DNA from 2 places in the Streptomyces sp. NPDC001568 genome. Region 2 is predicted to be linked to the other one. Evidence: riboswitches for the same ligand, from Rfam matches in the RefSeq annotation. Region 2 holds a riboswitch; the other holds the start of a gene.
What was found. Region 2 has a riboswitch for glycine ahead of gcvP (aminomethyl-transferring glycine dehydrogenase). Riboswitches for the same ligand answer to the same signal wherever they lie in the genome.
Positions count from the first base shown of each region.

Region 1: it holds a riboswitch for glycine, as region 2 does, so the genes downstream of both, gcvT (glycine cleavage system aminomethyltransferase GcvT) here and gcvP (aminomethyl-transferring glycine dehydrogenase) in region 2, are expected to answer to the same signal.

Region 1 covers NZ_JBIAVF010000016.1:75,583-79,481, reverse strand. The annotation lists gene glyA (serine hydroxymethyltransferase) at 1-366, opposite strand, end outside; gene gcvH (glycine cleavage system protein GcvH) at 384-767, opposite strand; gene gcvT (glycine cleavage system aminomethyltransferase GcvT) at 901-2,016, opposite strand; glycine riboswitch at 2,202-2,305, opposite strand; gene ACFY0I_RS27630 (AAA family ATPase) at 2,494-3,177, shown strand; gene ACFY0I_RS27625 (enhanced serine sensitivity protein SseB) at 3,247-3,899, shown strand, end outside.
Region 2 covers NZ_JBIAVF010000017.1:210,349-214,247, forward strand. The annotation lists gene gcvP (aminomethyl-transferring glycine dehydrogenase) at 1-2,015, opposite strand, end outside; glycine riboswitch at 2,211-2,309, opposite strand; gene ACFY0I_RS29130 (PRC-barrel domain-containing protein) at 2,424-2,813, shown strand; gene ACFY0I_RS29135 (DNA polymerase IV) at 2,810-3,899, opposite strand, start outside.

The sequences.
Region 1 (3,899 bases), on a different contig from region 2:
GGCCAGGTTCAGGCCCATGATCGTGTCGCCCGGCTTCAGCAGCGCGAACATCGCGGCGGCGTTCGCCTGCGCACCGGAGTGCGGCTGCACGTTCGCGGCCTCGGCGCCGAAGAGCGCCTTGATCCGGTCGATCGCGATCTGCTCGACGACGTCGACGTGCTCGCAGCCGCCGTAGTAGCGGCGGCCGGGGTAGCCCTCGGCGTACTTGTTGGTCAGGACCGAGCCCTGGGCCTCCATGACGGCGACGGGAGCGAAGTTCTCCGACGCGATCATTTCCAGGGTGGACTGCTGGCGCACGAGTTCGGCGTCGACGGCGGCGGCGACGTCGGGGTCGAGCTCGTGGAGGGGCGTGTTCAGTACGGACATCAAGATCCCCTGGGGTGTCAGTTGTCGGAGTGGGTGAGCGCGGCGTACTCCTCGGCCGAGAGCACGTCCTTGGGCTCGTCCGAGAGTCGCACCTTGAACAGCCAGCCACCCTCGAACGGGGCCGTGTTCACGAGGGCCGGGTCGTCCACGACGTCCTGGTTGGCCTCGACGACCTCGCCGGAGACGGGGGAGTACAGGTCGCTGACCGACTTGGTCGACTCCAGCTCGCCACAGGTCTCGCCCTCGGTGACGGTGTCGCCGACCTCGGGGAGCTGGGCGTAGACGACGTCACCGAGCGCGTTGGCCGCGAACTCCGTGATGCCGACCGTCGCGACGCCGTCCACGGCGTCCGACAGCCACTCGTGCTCCTTGGTGTAACGCAGCTGCTGGGGGTTGCTCATGACCTGATTCTCCTGGATGCGGGGGAGTGGATACGAACAGCGGTCTTGGATGCTGGGACGCCACGGGACGGCACGGGACGCCACCGTACGGGTGTCCGTACGGCCGGTCCGTGCCGCGTCGCCGTGTGCGGGACTACTTCTGCCGCTTGTAGAACGGCAGGGCCACGACCTCGTACGGCTCATGCGTACCGCGAATGTCGACGCCCACGCCGGACGTGCCCGGTGCGGCGTGCTCCGCGTCGACGTACGCCATCGCGATCGGCTTGCCCAGCGTCGGGGACGGGGCGCCCGAGGTGACCTCGCCGATGACCCGGCCGTCGGCGACGACGGGGAAGCCGGCGCGCGGGACGCGGCGGCCCTCGGCGATCAGACCGACCAGCTTGCGCGGCGCCTTCGTGGCGGCCTTCTCGGCGGCGGCCTCCAGCGCGGCGCGGCCGACGAAGTCGCCCTCCTTCTCGAACTTCACGACCCGGCCCAGACCCGCGTCGAACGGGGTGAGGGAGGTGGTCAGCTCGTGCCCGTACAGCGGCATGCCCGCTTCCAGGCGCAGCGTGTCGCGGCAGGACAGGCCGGCCGGGACCAGGCCGACGCCCGCGCCCGCCTCGGTGAGCGCCTGCCACAGCGCCACGGCGTGCTCGGGGGAGACGAACAGCTCGAAGCCGTCCTCGCCCGTGTAGCCCGTACGCGCGATCAGCGCGGGCACGCCCGCGACGGTGCCCGGCAGGCCCGCGTAGTACTTCAGCCCGTCCAGGTCGGCGTCCGTGAGGGACTTCAGGATGCCGGGGGACTCGGGGCCCTGGACGGCGATCAGCGCGTACGCGTCACGGTCGTCACGGACCTCGGCGTCGAAGCCGGCGGCGCGCTCGGTGATCGCGTCCAGCACGACCTGGGCGTTGGAGGCGTTGGCGACGACCATGAACTCGGTCTCGCCCAGGCGGTAGACGATCAGGTCGTCGAGGATCCCGCCGTCCTCCCGACAGATGTGCGTGTAGCGGGCGCGGCCGACACCGACGGTCGAGATGTTGCCGACCAGCGCGTAGTCCAGCACCTTGACGGCCTCGGGGCCGGTCAGGGTGATCTCGCCCATGTGGGACAGGTCGAACAGGCCGGCGCGGGTGCGCACGGCGTTGTGCTCGTCGCGCTCACTGGCGTACCGCAGCGGCATGTCCCAGCCCGCGAAATCGGTCATGGTCGCACCGAGCGAGCGGTGCAGCGCGTCGAGCGCGGTCAGGCGGGGGGCAGTGCTCATGGGTGTGGCTCCCGGGTCCCAGGGCATGACATGACGAGGACGATCCTCCCCATCTGTCATCGGAACCTGAGAGGTTCGCCGGGAGTTCCCGCGCGTACGGGTCAACTCCACGGTTTGCACCTTGGGTGGAGCACGCTCCGACGACCGTCGGGACGGTCGTGTCGCGGCTCGCTTTTCAGATCTGCCTCATCCACGCGGTACGGGGCCTGAGAGATTCAAGGGAGGTACTTGCTCCTTCGGCGCCCGGGCACGGCCTTGCGGCCTGCCGGGACTCTCCCGCGCGGATTCAAGCGGCCGGTATGCAGTTGGTGTCCAGATGGCGCACATCATTGCACGGGACGTCGGGGACCGGGTGGCGGGGCCCGGAAGAAAGCGGAGAGCGGAACCGGGCGCGCCGGATTACCGTCTCTTTACACTCAGTGGGCAGGGGGCTCGTGCGGCCCCGTTTCGGGGGGAGACGCTGTGTGGAGGTTCGGAGTGGTCACCACAACGGGACCCATCGACGGGCTCGACGGGCTCGACGGGCTGGACGGGGTCCCGACCCAGCGGGGCGCGGGCGTGGATCCGCGGATCCACGCGGAGGGCGTCGGCCCGGTCCGTGACCTGCGCGGATCCGCCGCGCGCGGCCCGCACCGGCTCGGCTGGTCGGCGGGGGACATCGTCGTGGTGTCCGGGCTGCCCGGCGGCGGCAAGAGCACCCTGATCAAGCGCGCCACCGAAGGCGGCGGCATCGACTCCCAGGACGCCCGCGAGCGCTGGGAGCGCCGGATGCCGGCCGCGCTGCCCTACGCCGCGTACCGGCCGCTCGTCCGCGTCGCCCACTACTGGGGGCTGTGGCGCAAGCTCAGCTCCGGCGATTCCGTAGTGGTGCACGACTGCGGCACGCAGAGCTGGGTACGGGGCCTGCTCGCCGCCGTCGCCCGCCGCCGGGGCCGCTCGCTGCACCTGTTGCTGCTGGACACCACCGCCGAGGAGGCGCTCTCCGGGCAGGCGGCGCGGGGGCGTCGGGTGTCCGCGTACGCCTTCGCGCGCCACCGCGGCGCCGTCCGCCGGCTGCTCCGCGAGGCCGAGGCCGGACGGCCGCCCGCGGGCTGCGCCTCGGCGACGCTGCTCGACCGCCGCTCGGCCGCCGCCGTGACCTCCATCGCCTTCCACGGCTGACTCCGACCGGGCCCGTCCGCAGCCGATAGCCTCGGCAGCACATCGGCGCCACACGGAGGGCAGGGGTACATGCAGGGCAGCGGCTGGCCGGCGAACGAGTTGGAGCAGGTGCTCGGGGCGGCGCTCGGGCGGACGGACGCCGGGGAGCGGATCGTCGAGGTGCTCGGGCGCAGCCCGCTCTGGGTGCCGCTGCCCGAGGGCGGCGGCCCGGAGCAGGGCAGCCTCAGCCTTCCCACGATGCTGATCGGCGGGGAGGCGTACGTCCCCGTCTACAGCTCGGAGGCCCAGTTCCGGTACTGCGCCGGCCCCGGCATGGACTTCGTGATCGCCCCCGCCGTGGAGTTCGCGCGCGGCCTGCCCCCGCAGCTCGGCATCGCCGTGAACCCGGAGGGGGCCGTCGGGGTGCCGCTGCCGCCGGCCGCCGTCGCCGAGCTCTGCCGGGCCGGGCGGGGTCCGCTGGACGGCCCGGCCACCGGGGGCCGCGTACGGCTCTTCGAGCCCGACTGGCAGGAGGACCCGGTCGACTTCCTGGCCGTCGCCGCAGAGGAGTTCCGCGGCACCGGAGTGGTCGCCGCCGCCCACCGTTGTCTGGCGAGCGTGGAGGGCGGGGCCCCCGAGCTGTACGTCGGTGTCCGGCTGGTGGGATGGGACCCCGAGTTCCGCGGCGCCCCGCTGGAGGCCCTCGGGCGGGCCCTGGCGCGCGTACCGGTGCCCTGGACCGT
Region 2 (3,899 bases):
ACCTGGGCGCAGATGTCGGCGACGTGCTCCTCGAACACACCGTGCGTCGACGGGTAGGTGATCATCAGCACGGCGAGCTCGTCGCGGTACTGCTCGATCTTGGCGCGCAGGTCGGCCGCGTCCACCTCGCCGTCGTCCGCCGTCTTGACGACGACGACCTTCATGCCGGCCATCACGGCGCTCGCCGCGTTGGTGCCGTGCGCGGAGGACGGGATGAGGCAGATGGTGCGCTGCTCGTCGCCGTTCGCCCGGTGGTAGGCGCGGACGGCCAGCAGGCCGGCGAGCTCGCCCTGGGAGCCGGCGTTCGGCTGGATGGAGACCTTGTCGTAGCCGGTCACCTCGCAGAGACGTTCCTCCAGCTCGGTGATGAGCGTGAGGTACCCCTGCGCCTGCTCGACCGGGGCGAACGGGTGCAGCTGGCCGAATTCGGGCCAGGTCACCGGCTCCATCTCGGTCGTCGCGTTGAGCTTCATCGTGCAGGAACCCAGCGGGATCATGCCGCGGTCCAGCGCGTAGTCCTTGTCCGACAGCTTGCGCAGGTAGCGCAGCATCGCGGTCTCGGAGCGGTGCTGGTGGAACACCGGGTGGGTGAGGACCTCGTCCGAGCGCTGCAGGGCCTCGGGCAGGGTCTCGGCCGTGGTGGCGTCCAGGGCCTCGAGGTCGGCGGCGACCCCGAAGGCGCCCCAGACGGCCTCGACGTCGGCGCGCAGGGTGGTCTCGTCACAGGCGACGGAGACCAGGTCGGCGTCGACCTGGAAGAGGTTGACGCCCGCGGCGCGGGCGGCCGCGACGACCTCGGCCGCCTTGCCGGGGACGCGGGCGGTGATCGTGTCGAAGTACGAGCCGTGCACGACCTCGACCCCGCCGGCCGTCAGGCCCGCGGCGAGCAGGGCGGCGTAGCGGTGGGTGCGGCGGGCGATCGTCCGCAGCCCGTCCGGGCCGTGGTAGACGGCGTACATGCCGGCCATGACGGCGAGCAGCACCTGCGCGGTACAGATGTTGCTGGTGGCCTTCTCGCGGCGGATGTGCTGCTCGCGGGTCTGCAGCGCCAGCCGGTACGCCTTGTTGCCGTCCGCGTCGACGGAGACGCCGACGAGGCGGCCCGGCAGGGAGCGGGCGTGCTTGGCCTGAACGGCCATGTAGCCGGCGTGGGGTCCGCCGAAGCCCATCGGGACGCCGAAGCGCTGGGTGGTGCCGACGGCGATGTCCGCGCCCAGCTCGCCCGGGGAGGTCAGCAGGGTCAGGGCGAGCAGGTCGGCGGAGACGGTGACGACGGCGCCGAGCTCGTGCGCCTGGTCGATGACCGGCTTGATCTCCCGTACGGCGCCGGAGGCACCGGGGTACTGGAGCAGCACGCCGAAGACGCCGCGCTCGGCGATCTCGGCGGGGATGCCGTCCGACAGGTCGGCGACGACGACCTCCACGCCCGTGGGCTCGGCGCGGGTCTCGATCACCGCGATGGTCTGCGGCAGCGCGTCGGCGTCGATCAGGAAGACACCGCCCTTGACCTTGCCGACACGGCGGGCCAGCGACATGGCCTCGGCGGCGGCGGTGCCCTCGTCGAGGAGGGAGGCGCCGGAGGTCGGCAGACCGGTCAGGTCGGCGACGACGGTCTGGAAGTTCAGCAGGGCTTCCAGCCGGCCCTGCGAGATCTCCGGCTGGTAGGGCGTGTACGCCGTGTACCAGGCCGGGTTCTCCATGACGTTGCGCAGGATGACCGGCGGGGTGAAGGTGCCGTAGTAGCCGAGGCCGATCATCGAGGAGAGGACCTGGTTGCGGTCGGCGAGCGAGCGGAGCTCGGCGAGCACCTCCGCCTCGGTCCGTGCCTCGGGCAGGTTCAGCGCCGCGGCGGTCTTGATCACATCCGGTACCGCGGCGGCGGTGAGCTCGTCCAGGGAGCCGTAGCCCACCTGGGCGAGCATCTTCGCCTGCGCCTCGGCGTCCGGGCCGATGTGGCGCTGCTCGAAGGGGATGCCTCGCTCCAGCTGGGAGAGCGGAATGCGGTTGGCGGTCATGACGGAGGCCTCCTGGTCGTATGACCTGCGAGGGGCACCACGGCGCGGGCACCCGGACGGCCTCCCCCTCTGTCATCTCAACCTGAGAGCTTCACCGGGCCACGAGGGGATCGCCCACGGGGTCCGGCTTTCACCGTCGGTGAGGAGAGGAGCCGGTACTGCGTCCCGGCACCGCTCCTGCTTTCCAGAGTGGCCTCTTCACGTGCGGTACGTATGCCTGAGAGATTCCGGGGAGGATTTGCTCCTTCGGCGCCTCCGTCGAACTCAATCGGAGGACTCTCCCGCACAGGGTCAACAGCCGTCACCCAGCCTACCAGCGAGGATCTGGACCCTCCCTCGAGTGGCCCCGTCTGCGGATATGCACTTTTGTAGTGATTACGGATGGAGTTGCGACCCAGTGGAGGGACCGTGCAGACCGACATCGATCCGCGCAGCCTGATCGGCCGCAAGGCATTCGACCGGAACGGCGCCAAGATCGGCACCGTGGACGAGGTCTACCTCGACGACGCCACGGGCGTTCCGGAGTGGGCCGCCGTACGGACCGGCCTCTTCGGCCGGGACGCCTTCGTCCCCCTGGAGCCCAGCGAGGTGGTGGACGACACCCTGCGCGTGCCGTTCGAACGTTCCCTCATCAGGGACGCCCCCGATTTCGGGGTCGGCCGTCACCTCTCCCCCGAGCAGGAGCTCCAGCTCTACCACCACTACGGCCTCGACGTGGTCCTCCCCTCGGAGTTCCAGCACGCCCCGCCCCCACCCGCCAAGAAGCGCCGCCGCGACGCCGGCCGGCCGGCCGGTTAGGCGGACACGCCCCCGGCCGGACCCACCAGGGGCAGCGGATCGGACGGCTCCAGCTCGGGGTCGTCCACCCGGAAGGTACGGGCCCGGCCCGGCGCGGAGCCGGGCCGCTCGAACCGTACGGTCACCCGGCCGACCCCACTGCCCTGGACCCAGCCGGGCCCGTACACCGCATGCCGTACGTCGCTCCCGGCCGCCCAGTACCGCACCACGCCCCCGCCCGGGTCCCCGGGCGCTCCTCCACCCTCCACGCTCCCTACGGCCCCTGCGGCCCCTCCAGGCGCCTCCACCTCACCGGCCCCGGACGGCACGTCCACCCGCTCCGCCCCATCCGGCGCAACGGTCCCGCTCTCCTGCGCGACGCCCGGGTCGCCGTCCGCCTCGGCGGCGCGCACCTGGGCGAAGAGGTCCTCCTGCGTGTAGTCCGCGAGGCCCGTCACCCCGACCCCCAGGAGGCGTACTCCTCCCGTGGTGTCCACGCCCTCCAGCAGCCGCGCGGCCGCCTCCCGCACCACGGCCGGGTCGTCCGTCGGGCCGCGCAGGGTCTCGGAGCGGGTCAGCGTCGAGAAGTCGTAGCGCCGCACCTTGAGGACGATGGTCCGGCCCGAGTGGCCGGAGGCCCGCAGCCGGCCCACGCACCGGTCGGCGAGCCGCTGCACCTCGTTGCGGATCCGTACCCGGTCGTGCAGGTCCACGTCGAAGGTGTCCTCGACCGAAACGGACTTCGCGTCGCGCTCCGCGACCACGGGCCGGTCGTCCAGCCCCAGCGCCATCCGGTACAGCCCCGCCCCGTGCGCCTTGCCGACCATCCGGACCAGCTCGTCCTCACCGGCTTCGGCGAGCTCCCCGACGGTGGTGATCCCGGCCCGGCGCAGGTGCTCCCCGGTGGCCGGCCCCACCCCGGGCAGGGTCCGCACCGACATGGGCGCGAGCAGTTCCCGTTCGGTGCCGGGTTCGATGAGCAGCAGCCCGTCCGGCTTGGCCTCCTCGGAGGCCACTTTGGCGAGCATCTTCGACCCGGCCAGCCCCACCGAGCCACTGAGCCCCGTGGCGGCCGTGATGTCGGCCCGCAGCCGCTCCCCCACCGCC